4 regions of the Pseudoalteromonas sp. SWYJ118 genome follow, and region 2 is predicted to be linked to each of the others. Evidence: predicted binding sites of a transcription regulator. Region 2 holds the regulator's gene; each other region holds the start of a gene.
The links. Region 2 encodes sigma-54, which starts transcription at its own class of promoters, with help from an activator protein. Its sites were predicted from a motif close to GTTGGCACGNNNNTNGNNT; they were not measured.

Region 1 (3,578 bases), on a different contig from region 2:
CACATAAATGTGTCACCAGTACAAATTAAGCCAACAAGTGTTTTAACATCACTGATTTGTTCGATTGTTTGTTGTGCTGCTTCAACTAATCTAGGGTGAGCTGTAAAGCCTGCTGGCATTTGTGGTACTTGGCCAATTTCGTAGCCAAAAGCAGTAACATCTACATCGTGATGACGTACTTCTGACGAAATTACTACGTCGCCAACACTTAGAGAAGGATCGAATCCACCGGCAGAGCCTGTGTTAATTACGCAATCAGGTTTGAAGTTGTCAATTAGTAAGGTAGTTGCAATTGTTGATGCTACTTTACCAATACCAGATTGAACAAGTGTTACTGTGTTACCAGCCAATTCACCAGTATAAAAAGTGAAACCTGCTTTAGTTAAAATTTGTGGGTTTTGCATCGCTTCACGTAAAATTTTAACTTCTGGCTCCATTGCGCCAATAATACCAACATTCATAATGTTTAATTCCTGAGTTTGAATCACTTGATTATACGTGAAGTTAGCAATAAAAAACAAAAAAGCGAGCTTGTTTATGAGCTCGCTTTAAATACTTTTTAGGAGAGTATTTAATTTGGTTTTTAAATTTCAGCTAAAGCAGTTGTTTGTGCTTTGGCTTGAGAAGGTGAAAGTACCGCTGGCTTGTGTGAGCGATTACGAACAGGACGCTGCGTTTGTGTTGCTGCAGGCTTACCAAGTTTAAACATAATTGCATCGCGCACTTCTGATGGACGGTAGCCCGATTTAACTTTCATACGAATATGTGGAATGCCCGCAGACTCTAGTGCACCGTTTACAAACCAGTCGCGTTGAGCTTTGTGGCCATCTTTATTGGCATTGTTAACTAGGTCAACGGCCGCAACAATAGTTAGTTTTTCTTTATCGATTAATACAAAGTCGAGTTGCTTATTTTTAGCTTTAGCTAAAGCAGCACGTTTAGATTTAATAGAAAGACCTTGCTTACAGTCAATAACGTCAATTAGCTTAACGCGACTAACAATTTTATATTGATCGCCTACAGCACGCTCGAGAAGATTTAAAAAAGCGCCCTCAACCTGCGTAAAAACAGTTTGCTTGCGGGTAAAAGGATACGGGTTTCCGCCATCGTCATTAAATTTTGACGCAACAACAGAAGCCCCGACAACTAATACTAGAATTAATAATAAAGCGAATTCCATACGGTAACTCCATAACAACAAATTGACACTGCTCAAATAAAGCAATTTACGTGCCTAAAAAGTATGAGTTATAAAATAATTACCAACTGTTTATAAAAGCTAAAACTATGTAGCTATTAAGCTTTGTATCCACCTTTAATACCTTTAACCGCAATAGCTACAGCATCGTGTGCATGGAGTGATTCATAATGGTTTATTTGCAGCCAGTAATCGCTGTAATTATCTGTTTCTAATAAAGCTTTAATTTTACGCGCTGCATCTTCACAAAACATAAGATTTTGACCATTTAAACGGGCAAATTCTTGCTCGTCTTCGCGTTTTACTGCCGCTTGTACAGGCGTTTTAAGTTCAGCTTCGAGGGTATTTATTAGAGTCACTACGTCAAATTCTTGAATATTGCTATCAAGCTTTACTTTTACGTTGGCAATAGAGCGCTGCGAGTGAGGTGTAGCGACTATGCCTTGTGTAGTGCCTAGCCATTCGTGCACATCTTTTTGGCTTAAGGTTTCTTGGTTAAACTTTTCGTTAAACGCGTTTTGTATAAGCTGGCGTGCAAGTGCTGCAGAGCAAGGGCATGTTGAAGAATAGGTAACATCTACGGTTAGCTCGTAGCTAATAATGTTATTTTCAATTGTACTGGTAAGTACAACTGGGTAGCTTTTCCAGCCTGCTTTACCACTTAATAGTGACTTACGGCGTAGCGGTAGTTCAAATTTAAATTCAATTTGTGCTTTATCGCTCAGCCCTTCGTGGCTAGTTATAAAGGTATCGAGTGCTTGCGCTATTGTTTGCGGATTGACTTGCTGCTCAGTCGAAAGCAGGTCAAGTGCTAAAAATAGACGTGACATATGAATGCCTTTGGCATCTTCTTTATGCAAATTTACAAATGCACGAGCTTTGGCATTTACTGTAACTGGAGATAAGTCTCGTGACTCAAAAATAAATGGCAGTTCGATTTCGCCCATGCCAACCCAGTCTAATTTACCTGTTTGTAAAGCGGGTGCAGTGTCTGCTATATCTGGCATATTGGTTTGCATGTGCGCTACTCGTATTTTGGAGATAATAAAGCGGGGCATTTTACACTAAATAATTTATTGCTGAAATGATGAGTTTAAGAGATGAGCAAAATCAAACATGAAAAATTCTGTTTTTATCGCACAACATGGGTAGTGGTAGGAGAAAAATGCTAAAATCTGGGAAAATGGTATGTTTATACATGCGCATTGCCTTCTTTATATTTAAGCACAGAGCTAAGAGATAAAATTACGTATGACCGATTATTCTTTGAGCCCTTGGGCTCGGGTACTTTCCAGCTCAATAACGCGATTTGGTGAATTTAAAACCGCAGCTATTTGTTACACTTTATTTTTAACTGTATCTCTTATTTTATCGAGCATGTTTTATTATGTTGCGATAGGCGAATTACACCTTGTTGATATTTTGGCTGTGGTATTTTTTACGGCTGTAGTTTCTCCTTTAATTATAAGTGTATTACTTAATTCAATTCGTCAATTAGATGCCTCGTATGCTTATTTAGATAGCGCAACCAAGCAGGAAAAGCTCTTAAACCAAACCCTAAAAGACAACATTAGTCGTTTAAATATTGAAATTGATGAGCGTAAAATGGCGTTTCATGCCAAGCATCGCGCTATTGAAGAGCTGCGCCGAGAAATTGCTGAGCGTAAAAAAACACAACAAGAACTTGCCCAACAAAGTATGTTGCAACGCTCAATCGTTGATTCATCTCCCGATTTATTTTATTACCGCGATAACAACGGTGTATTTGCCGGCTGTAATAAAATGTTTGAAGAGGTAATGGGAAAATCAAGTAGTGAGCTAATAGGAAAAACGGTTGAGCAGATATTCCCAAGTCATTTTTTAGCTGAAGTTTTGGCAACCGATAAAGAAGTAGAGCAAAGCCATAAAGCACTAACTATAGATGTAGGCTATGAAGTAAATGGTGAAACACGTTGGTTTGAGCTGCGTAAATTACCTTTTATAAATGATGACGGTGACTACATTGGTTTACTGGGTTTTGGACGTGATATCACTAGCCGTAAAGAAGCTGCACAAGCACTCGAAACTGCCTATAAAGACAAAGGTAAGTTTATTGCTACGCTGAGCCATGAACTACGTACTCCTTTAAATGGCATTGTTGGTTTAACGCGTATGTTATTAGATACAGAGCTTAATAAGCAGCAGCGTAGTTGGGGCAATACTATTTTTTCGAGTGCTGAAACACTCGGTAATATTTTTAACGATATTATAGATTTAGATAAAATAGATAGAGATCAGCTCGATATAGCAACTAATTCTATTAATGTGTCAGACTTTATAAACGATGTAGTTAATTTTGCAGGCTTAATAGCAGAGCAAAAAGAGCTTGAGTTTGATATTA
Region 2 (3,578 bases):
AAAGATGAAAACTCAACTGACCGCGTTCACACAATTTTAGTACCAATCGAGACTAAAAAAAGTAAAAAAAGCGACAAAGGTCAACCATGAGCACATTAAAAGCAGAGCTATTAGCAAAGAGCTATAAAGGCCGTGAAGTTGTAAAAAACGTCGGCCTTGAAGTCAAAGCTGGCAGTATTGTTGGCTTACTTGGCCCTAACGGCGCAGGTAAAACTACCACGTTTTATATGATAGTAGGACTTGTACCTAGCGACAAAGGTAAAATATCGATAGACGATAACGATATTACTCTTTTACCTATGCATAGTCGTGCTAGATTAGGCATTGGCTACTTACCGCAAGAGTCTTCAATATTCAGAAAGCTGACTGTTTATCAAAACTTAATGGCCATTTTAGAAACGCGCAAAGAGTTAAATAAACAAGCTAGAGAAGACACTCTCGATAAATTATTAGATGAATTTAGCATACAACACATTCGTGATAGCCAAGGTATGGCATTGTCGGGTGGCGAACGTCGTCGTGTTGAAATAGCACGTGCGCTGGCAGCAGATCCTAAATTTATATTACTGGATGAACCATTTGCAGGTGTTGACCCGATTTCGGTATTAGACATAAAGAAAATAATAGAACATCTTAAAAATCGTGGGATTGGTGTATTAATTACCGATCATAACGTAAGAGAAACCCTTGATGTTTGTGAAAAAGCCTACATTGTTTCTCATGGGGAGCTGATTGCATCAGGTACTCCAGAACACGTATTAAATGATAAAACAGTACGCGATGTTTACTTAGGCGAGCAATTTAGGCTGTAACATTTACGCCATGTCTTTAAGCATCTGCTAGTATTAATTATAACAACATAAAAGGATTGTTAGAGATACATGAGGCAATCACTACAGCTGCGCATGGGCCAGCAACTTACAATGACTCCACAGCTGCAACAAGCTATTCGTTTGTTGCAACTCAGTACATTGGATCTCCAGCAAGAAATACAAGAAGCTCTCGACAGCAACCCGCTATTAGAGGTTGAAGAAGCAGACTATTCAGAAGACGCTGCAGGTAAAAACGAGCAAAAAGCAGATACAGATGACATAACTGTTAGCGCATCTGCCGATGATGCTCCAAGCGAATACGAACAAGATAGTGGTGAAGCACTTGCAAAAGACACGCTAAGTGACGACATGGCTATGGATGTTAGTTGGGATGAGTACATGAGTGCCGCCCCAGCAGCATCATCGGGTCCGATGCCTGAAGACGAATCAATATACCAAGGCGCCTCTACTGAAACGCTCCATGAGTATTTAATGTGGCAGTTACAACTAACGCCATTTAGCCCTACAGACGAAGCTATTGCTATTGCTATTGTAGAAGCCGTCGATGATTCAGGTATTTTAACACTAAGCTGCGAAGAGATTTTAGAAAGCTTTAATCAAGAAAACGAAGATGATAACGAAGTCGAACTTGATGAAATTGAAGCTGTATTAAAACGCATCCAACTGTTTGATCCTGTTGGTATTGCTGCACGTAGTTTACAAGAGTGTTTGTGTATTCAGCTTAACCAGTTTGATAAAGAAACACCTTACATTAATGAAACAAAAATGATTTTAACCGAGCATATTGATTTATTAGCTGCTCGTGACTATCGTACATTAATGAAGAAAACTAAGCTCAAAGAAGAAGAGCTTAAGGAAGTAATGACATTAATACATACTCTTAGCCCTAAACCTGCAGATACTATTGTAAGAGAAGAATCTGAGTATGTTATTCCTGATGTGTCAGTTAAAAAAATTAAAGGCCGCTGGGTTGTTGAGTTAAACCCAGACAGCATGCCTAAAATTCGTGTTAATAGCCAATACGCGGCAATGTCTCGCACTGTAAAATCCAGTGGTGACAGCCAGTTTATTCGCTCGCATTTACAAGAAGCTAAATGGTTTATTAAAAGCTTAGAAAGTAGAAACGACACGCTATTAAAAGTGACAAATTGTATTGTTAAGCAACAACAAGGCTTTTTTGAACACGGTCCTGAAGCCATGAAACCAATGGTTTTAAATGATGTTGCTGAAATGGTAGAAATGCACGAATCAACAATTTCGCGCGTAACAACCCAAAAGTATATGCACACACCCCGTGGTATATTTGAGCTTAAATATTTTTTCTCAAGCCATGTAAGCACCGAAAACGGTGGTGAATGTTCATCTACAGCAATCCGTGCGCTTATCCGAAAATTAATCGCAGCAGAAAACTCAGCAAAACCATTGAGTGATAGCAAAATAGCGGATATATTGGCTGAGCAAGGAATTAAAGTAGCGAGACGTACAATCGCAAAATACCGCGAATCTCTGGCTATTCCACCGTCAAATCAGCGTAAAAGTTTGATTTAAGACGCAAAAAAAAGAGGGTAATGCTTATGCAACTAAACTTAACTGGTCGTCACGTAGAATTAACCGATTCACTAAGAGACTATATTAATACCAAATTTGCGAAGCTAGAAAGACACTCTGATCATATTAATAATGTTCATGTCATTCTCGATGTAGAAAAATTAAATCAAAAAGCAGAAGCCACCATACACGTAAGCGGTGCTGAGCTATTTGCCTCTACAGAACATCAAGATATGTATGCCGCCATTGACTCGTTGATCGACAAGCTCGATCGACAAGTAATTAAACACAAAGAGAAGCTTGCTCGACACTAATATGATGAAATTAAGCTCACTTATATGCCAGGACTGCAGCAAAGCTGCGGTCCTTTTTAATAGCAAAAAAAGAATTTTAGAGTTCATTAGCGAACTTGCTCACGACAAACTTCCGTATTTACCGCAACAAGATATTCTTAATGCTTTAATGAGCAGAGAAAAATTGGGTAGTACAGGTATAGGGCGTGGCATTGCCATTCCTCATGGAAGAATGAGCGGTGCAGAAGAGCCTTTGGCTTTAGTACTCGTTAGCGAAACTCCAATAAATTTTGATGCGATCGATAATCGCCCTGTTGATATTTTCGTCGCACTCATCGTACCAGATGGCGATAACCAGCAGCACTTAAAGACTCTAGCAACCATTGCTGATAAACTAAACAACAAAGATTTTTGTAAACAGTTACGCAGTGCAAAATCAGATACTGAGCTTTACCAAGTTATTGTCAATCAATCATAGTTTTATAAAGGGTGTTAAATGGAGTTAATTATCATAAGCGGCCGTTCTGGTTCTGGAAAGTCGGTTGCTTTACGCGTTGTAGAAGATTTAGGTTATTATTGCGTAGATAATATTCCAGTTAACTTGCTTCCTTCATTAGTTCGCAGTGTGTCTGATAGCTATGATAAAATTGCTGTTAGCATTGATGTGCGTAACATCCCTAAACAACAAGATGAATTTAACGATATTCTTGAATACTTGCCTGGCTTTGCAAAACCTACGTTATTTTATTTAGATAGCGACGATCAAACATTGATCAAACGTTTTTCTGAAACTCGTAGATTACACCCACTATCAATTGACTCGTTGCCTCTTGATTTAGCCATCAAAAAAGAAAAAGAATTACTTGATGTATTAATCACCCGCGCCGACTTTATGATAGATACA
Region 3 (3,578 bases), on a different contig from region 2:
TATCACGGTTATGAATACCGATAACCATACCTTCGTATACTTCAACACCGTGACCGATGAATAAACGGCCGCGTTCTTGTAAGTTGAATAATGCGTTAGTAAGTGCTTTACCCGTTGCGTTTGCAATCATTACGCCGTTCTTACGAACACCGATGTCGCCACCTTTGTGAGGACCGTAATGATCGAACGTATGGTACATAAGACCAGAACCCGAAGTAAGCGTCATGAAATCAGTTTGGAAACCAATTAAACCACGGCTAGGGATCATGAAATCTAAACGCATACGGCCTTTGCCATCTGGAGTCATGTTAGTAAGTTCACCTTTACGTAGGCCAACTTGTTCCATAACAGAACCCTGATGCTCGTCTTGACAGTCAATAGTTACTGTTTCAAACGGTTCTTCTAGAACGCCATCTACAGTACGTAAGATAACTTCTGGACGAGAAACTGAAAGCTCGTAACCTTCACGACGCATGTTCTCGATTAAGATACCTAGGTGTAATTCACCACGACCAGAAACACGGAAGCTATCTGGGCTACCAGTATCTTCAACGCGAAGTGCTACGTTGTGTACTAATTCTTTGTCTAAACGCTCACGGATATTACGTGACGTTACAAACTTACCTTCTTTACCACAGAAAGGTGAGTTATTTACAGAGAATGTCATTGTTACAGTTGGCTCATCAACACTTAGAGGTGGTAATGCTTCAACGTTTCCTGGGAAACAAACTGTATCAGAAATCTTAAGCTCACCAATACCTGTTACAGTTACGATGTTACCAGCGTAAGCTCTATCAGTTTCGATACGTTCAAGACCTAGGTAGCTTTGTACTGCGCCAATTTTACCATTACGTGTAGTGCCATCAGCACTGATAATAGTAACTTGTTGGTTAGGAGCAACAGAACCACGTTTAATACGACCAATACCAACTACACCAACATAAGAGTTGTAATCTAGTTGAGAAATTTGCATTTGGAAGTCACCTTCAGGATCTGCATCCGGTGGTGATACTTCGTCAACGATCATCTTGAACATAGGTTCCATGTTGTCTGATGGCTCGTCTAAATCTAGTGTTGCCCAGCCGTTGATAGCTGAAGCGTAGATTACTTTAAAGTCTAACTGTTCGTCAGTTGCGCCAAGGTTGTCGAATAAATCAAAGATTTGATCCATAACCCAATCAGGACGTGAACCTGGCTTATCAATTTTATTGATAACTACGATTGGCTTTAAGCCTTGCGCGAATGCCTTTTGCGTAACGAAACGCGTTTGTGGCATTGGACCTTCTTGAGCATCAACAAGTAATAATACTGAGTCAGCCATCGAAAGTACGCGTTCAACTTCACCACCGAAATCGGCGTGTCCCGGAGTATCTACGATATTGATATGGTAGTCGTTCCAAGAGATGGCTGTGTTTTTAGCCAAAATGGTAATACCACGTTCTTTCTCAATGTCGTTTGAGTCCATCACGCGCTCTTCGTTACCGCCGCGTGTTTCTAATGTACCTGATTGCTCAAGTAGTTTGTCAACCAGAGTTGTTTTACCGTGGTCAACGTGCGCGATAATCGCTATATTTCTTAACTTTTCGATGCTCATATATTTACTCAGAGAAATTAAATTCTCAATGATCCTGCAAGATCTACGCACTCATCCACGCTTTCGCGAGATGTCCCAGCATAGGATTTAAAAGGGCGCATATTATCCCTCATTAATGACATGGATGAAAGTTTATCCAATACATATTTTAAAACTTTCTCAATACTTTTACTAAGTATCTGTTTTATATATGACAATTATATGAATTAAATTTCAATATTTTTTTGAAAAACAGTCTTTTTGGCTATTTTTCCGATCTTTTTGTTACTCTTTTGCATTTAGGTTATGCTAATTTCAGCTGATTAAATTAACAACAAATTACGCTCTGTAAATTTTGCACCGAAATGGAATATTTACGCACCAATATGGTGCGTTTATATATTCCATTTTGATGCAATGATATTTTTTTAATTTATAAACAGCCAGTTACAATAATGGCACAAAATCAGCTTAGTAAATACCAAAGCAATTATGCAGCAATAACAAAACCCAATAGTTGGAGGACACATGTCACAATCGGTTTTAGATTTTATTAAAGAAAATGACGTCAAGTTCATTGATTTACGCTTTACTGACACTAAGGGTAAAGAGCAACATGTATCGATTCCTCATCACCAAGTTGATGAAGATTTTTTCGAAGACGGTAAAATGTTCGACGGTTCTTCAATTGCAGGCTGGAAAGGCATAAACGAATCAGACATGGTATTAATGCCAGTTCCTGAGTCAATCAAACTAGACCCTTTCACTGAAGAAGCGACATTAATTTTACGTTGTGACGTAGTAGAGCCTTCTACACTACAAGGCTATGAGCGCGACCCGCGTTCTGTTGCTAAGCGTGCTGAAGACTACATGCGCTCTACAGGTATTGCAGATACAGTTTTATTTGGCCCAGAGCCAGAATTTTTCGTATTTGACGACGTTAAATACAAATCAGATATGTCTGGTTCTATGTACAAAATTGATTCTAAGCAAGCTGCTTGGAACTCAGATAAAGAATATGCAGATGGCAACACTGGTCACCGTCCAGGTGTTAAAGGCGGTTACTTCCCTGTTGCTCCAGTTGATGACTTCCAAGATTGGCGTTCAGCTACGTGTCTAGTTCTAGAAGAAATGGGCCAAGTAGTAGAAGCACATCACCACGAAGTAGCAACAGCAGGTCAAAACGAAATTGCTACTCGCTTTAATACAATGGTATTAAAAGCGGATGAAATCCAAGAAATGAAATATGTTATCCACAACATGGCTCACTTATACGGTAAAACGGCAACGTTTATGCCTAAGCCAGTTGTTGGTGATAACGGTTCTGGTATGCATTGTCACCAGTCACTTGCTAAAGATGGTGTAAACCTTTTTGCTGGTGATAAGTACGGCGGCCTTTCTGAAGATGCGCTTTACTACATTGGCGGTATCATCAAGCATGCTAAAGCAATTAACGCTTTTGCAAATGCCTCTACTAACTCGTACAAACGTTTAGTACCAGGTTTTGAAGCACCAGTTATGCTTGCATACTCTGCACGTAACCGTTCTGCATCAATCCGTATCCCAGTGGTTCCATCTGAAAAAGGTCGTCGTATTGAAGTACGCTTCCCGGATCCAACAGCTAACCCATACCTTGCTTTCTCAGCAATGCTTATGGCTGGCCTTGATGGTATCAAAAACAAGATCCACCCTGGCGATGCGATGGACAAAGATTTATACGACCTACCAGCTGAAGAAGCAGCAGAAATTCCAACTGTTGCAGCATCACTTGACGAAGCACTATCTGCACTTAGCGCAGACCGTGAATTCTTAACTCAAGGTGGCGTATTCACTGACGATTTAATCGATGCTTACATCACACTTAAGTCTCAAGAAGTTGAAAAGCTTAACATGACAACTCACCCAGTTGAGTTTGAAATGTACTACAGCTGTTAATTTAGCTGTTTAAAATATGTGTGTTCTCAAGCCCGCTTTGCGGGCTTTTTTAATGGTAAAATTAAACAAA
Region 4 (3,578 bases), 370 kb from region 2:
TCAGGTAAGGAAGTACTCGCTCGTTATATTCATGATAAGTCGAGCCGATGTAATGAGCCATTTGTGGCGATTAACTGCGCGGCTATTCCTGAAAATATGCTCGAAGCCACTTTATTTGGTTATGAAAAAGGGGCTTTTACGGGGGCGATTCAAGCATGTCCGGGTAAGTTTGAGCAAGCACAGGGCGGGACTATTTTACTTGATGAAATTACTGAGATGGACTTAGGGCTACAAGCAAAGCTGTTACGCGTACTGCAAGAACGTGAAGTAGAGCGTTTAGGGGGTCGTAAAACAATCCAGCTCGATGTACGTATTTTGGCAACCAGTAATCGTGATTTAAAAGAAGCCGTGTCTGAAAATCAGTTTAGAGAAGATTTATATTACAGGCTTAATGTTTTTCCACTAATGTGGCGACCGTTGTGCCAACGCCCTGGCGATATTATTGTATTGGCTAAGCATTTAATTGAGCGCCATATAAGTAAAAGCAAAGAGCCCATGGCATATTTAGATAAAGCTGCTGAGCAAAAGTTATTGGCTCATGCGTGGCCTGGCAATGTGCGCGAACTTGATAACGTTATACAGCGTGCACTTATATTGCGAAGTGGCGATACAATAAACGAGCATGCTATTTTTATCGAAAACTTAGTATCTAATAACTTTGTTATGGAGCCATCATTGGCACCAGCGCAAACAGTATCGCCAACAGAATTAGCTCACGCAGATAAAGGCGTTGATAAAAGCACGCTAAGCTCTGCATATTATGATGAAAAATCGCATGCAGAGGATGAGCCTAAGCAAGGTTTACTAGCGGCAGATACCGGTAGCTATAAAGATGAGCTTAAAGACAAAGAGCATCGCATTATTTTAGAAACCCTTGCACGTTGCCAAGGCAAGCGTAAAGACGTTGCCGAAACGTTGGGCATAAGCCCACGAACTTTACGTTATAAACTAGCGCAAATGCGCGATTTAGGTATTTCACTTCCTGCATAACCTCCTATAAACCCTAAGTTTGCGCTACGAACTTAGGGTTGTCAAAACTCTGACTAACACAAATTAAAGTTAACCTATTGTATTTTAATGATTAATTATTTGGCATGCTTTGTGCTTTATTACTTGTAAGAGTTCACTGCGTGTCAGAGATAAATTATGAAAATTCAAAACAGTGCTGTATTTCAAGAAATGCAATCAATGGCTTTAGAAGCCGGCCGTAATAATCAAATAAATAAATTGCCGACTCAAGTTCAACCTACTTCTACTTCCCAGTTTGGCGACATGCTAAGTGATGCACTAAATTCAGTGCATGGATTACAACAAGATGCCGCTCAAAAAGTAACAGCAGTTGAGATGGGTGATCGAAGTGTATCGCTTGCTGAGGCGATGATTGCTTCTCAAAAATCGTCAGTTGCTTTTGAGGCTACAGTACAGGTTCGTAATAAACTTGTTGAAGCTTATAAAGAAATCATGAACATGCCTGTTTAATTAGGTAGTGGAGAATTATTGTGGCGCAATCTAACCAATCTACAGACCTAGCACTTGCTGGTGGCGGTATTGACCAAAGTGGTGGTGATGATCAACAAGAACAAAAGTCAGGCTACTTAAGTGCTTTAAATGGTGTTGATGTATTGCGCCAAGTAACATTGGTTATAGCATTGGCTATTTGTTTAGCTATCGCGATTTTTATTATTATTTGGGCTCGTCAGCCAGATATGCGCCCGTTAGGCAAAATGCAAACTGAAGAGCTTATTCAAACGCTCGACTTTTTAGATGCGCAACAAATTGAATATCAACTAGATGGTAATGTTGTATCGGTTGATGAAAGCGAATACCAAAATATTAAATTGTTAATGACCCGCGAAGGGTTAGAGCAAGGGCCAGCGTCGGGCTCTGATATAATTATGCAAGATATGGGCTTTGGTGTAAGCCAACGCTTAGAGCGCGAACGCCTAAAACATGGCCGCGAGCAACAACTTGCCCGCACCATTGAAGAACTTAACAACATTACTCGCGCCAAAGTATTGTTAGCTATTCCTAAAGAAAACGTATTTGCGCGTAGAGAGAAAAAACCATCAGCAACTGTTGTATTAACGCTTAAGCGTGGTCGCTCACTCGACCGTGAAGAAGTAGACTCTGTTGTTGATATGATTGCCTCGGCAGTACAGGGTTTAGAGCCTATGCGAGTTACTGTTACCGATCAAAATGGTCGATTACTAAATTCAGGTTCGCAAAGCTCATTAGCAGCACGCTCTCGTAAAGAATACGATTTAGAACGTAAGCGCGAACAAGAGTACCTTGAAAAAATAGACAGTATTTTAATACCGGTTGTTGGACTTGCAAACTATACCGCTCAAGTTGATTTGAGTATGGACTTTAGCTCGATTGAGGAAACTCAAAAGCGTTATAACCCAGACCTACCAGCGGTTAGAAGCGAAACCACATTTGAAGAAAATAACATTGGCGGCCTAGCTGTTGGTATTCCAGGTGCGCTTACAAATCAGCCACCGTTAAACTCGAACATTCCTGAGGTTGCGGGGCAAGGTGGTGCAGGCACAGCTACATCACCAACACGCAGCCACAAAGAAGCAACGCGTAATTATGAACTCGACACTACAATTTCTCATAAGCGCCAGCAAAGTGGTGTAATACGTAGAATAAGCGTATCAGTTGCTGTTGACTACATTGCTAAAGTGGGAGAAAACGGTGAAACAACCATGACTCCACGTTCGGTAGAGGCATTGTCAAATATTCGTCGCTTACTACAAGGTGGTGTAGGTTTTGATATGCAACGTGGTGATGCACTTGAAGTCGTAACAGTGCCGTTTGTACGTGAAGAAACAAATTTAGCAATAGAAGTGCCACTGTGGGAACAAGACTGGTTTATGAAAATAGCCCGCCTTGTATTAGGCGCCTTAGTTATCATTGTATTGATAATGGCAGTAGTAAAACCAATGCTTAAACGCTTAATTTACCCAGACGATACACTAGAAGAATACGACGAAGATGCATTAAGTTCAGGCGTAGATATTGGCGACAATACACTTGATATGCTAAATAAAGACTTTGATTCTGCTTCGGTTGGTTTCTCAAGTGATGGTACACTGCAGTTACCGGATTTACATGGCGACGAAGATTTACTTAAAGCAATTCGTGCCCTTGTAGCTAACGAACCAGAACTATCATCACAAGTAGTCAAAGCGTGGTTAACAGAAGATGACTGATCAAGAACAAAAACAACTCCCGCCAGCCTTTGATGTTGATAAGCTAGATGGGGTAGATAAAGCCGCTATATTACTTTTGAGTTTATCAGAAGAAGATGCCGCGCAAATCCTTAAACACTTAGAACCTAAACAGGTACAAAAAGTGGGTATGGCTATGGCTGGGTTACAGGACTTATCACAAGCTAAGATTAGCGCTGTACACAACTTGTTTATAGAACAAATTCAAAGCTTTAGTACCATTGGTTTTCAGTCAGAAGACTTTATTAAAAAAGCGCTTACTGCAGCACTTGGTGAAGACAAAGCCGCTAGCCTTATTGACCAAATTGTTATGGGCTCAGGCGCTAAAGGCTTGGATTCATTAAA

Region 1: I6F48_RS08655 (DUF2726 domain-containing protein) is a predicted target of sigma-54. The motif match lies at 1,220-1,238, and genes of this name have one in related genera.
Region 3: glnA (glutamate--ammonia ligase) is a predicted target of sigma-54. The motif match lies at 2,028-2,046, and genes of this name have one in related genera.
Region 4: fliE (flagellar hook-basal body complex protein FliE) is a predicted target of sigma-54. The motif match lies at 1,089-1,107, and genes of this name have one in related genera.

The regions. Positions count from the first base shown of each region.
Region 1 covers NZ_JADYXC010000006.1:153,106-156,683, reverse strand. The annotation lists gene mtnN (5'-methylthioadenosine/S-adenosylhomocysteine nucleosidase) at 1-461, opposite strand, end outside; gene I6F48_RS08655 (DUF2726 domain-containing protein) at 584-1,180, opposite strand; gene folE2 (GTP cyclohydrolase FolE2) at 1,297-2,217, opposite strand; gene arcB (aerobic respiration two-component sensor histidine kinase ArcB) at 2,450-3,578, shown strand, end outside.
Region 2 covers NZ_JADYXC010000001.1:104,301-107,878, reverse strand. The annotation lists gene lptA (lipopolysaccharide transport periplasmic protein LptA) at 1-90, shown strand, start outside; gene lptB (LPS export ABC transporter ATP-binding protein) at 87-812, shown strand; gene I6F48_RS00550 (RNA polymerase factor sigma-54) at 882-2,381, shown strand; gene hpf (ribosome hibernation promoting factor) at 2,408-2,695, shown strand; gene ptsN (PTS IIA-like nitrogen regulatory protein PtsN) at 2,700-3,152, shown strand; gene rapZ (RNase adapter RapZ) at 3,171-3,578, shown strand, end outside.
Region 3 covers NZ_JADYXC010000009.1:128,600-132,177, forward strand. The annotation lists gene typA (translational GTPase TypA) at 1-1,594, opposite strand, end outside; gene glnA (glutamate--ammonia ligase) at 2,102-3,508, shown strand.
Region 4 covers NZ_JADYXC010000001.1:469,315-472,892, forward strand. The annotation lists gene I6F48_RS02180 (sigma-54-dependent transcriptional regulator) at 1-990, shown strand, start outside; gene fliE (flagellar hook-basal body complex protein FliE) at 1,147-1,479, shown strand; gene fliF (flagellar basal-body MS-ring/collar protein FliF) at 1,500-3,215, shown strand; gene fliG (flagellar motor switch protein FliG) at 3,208-3,578, shown strand, end outside.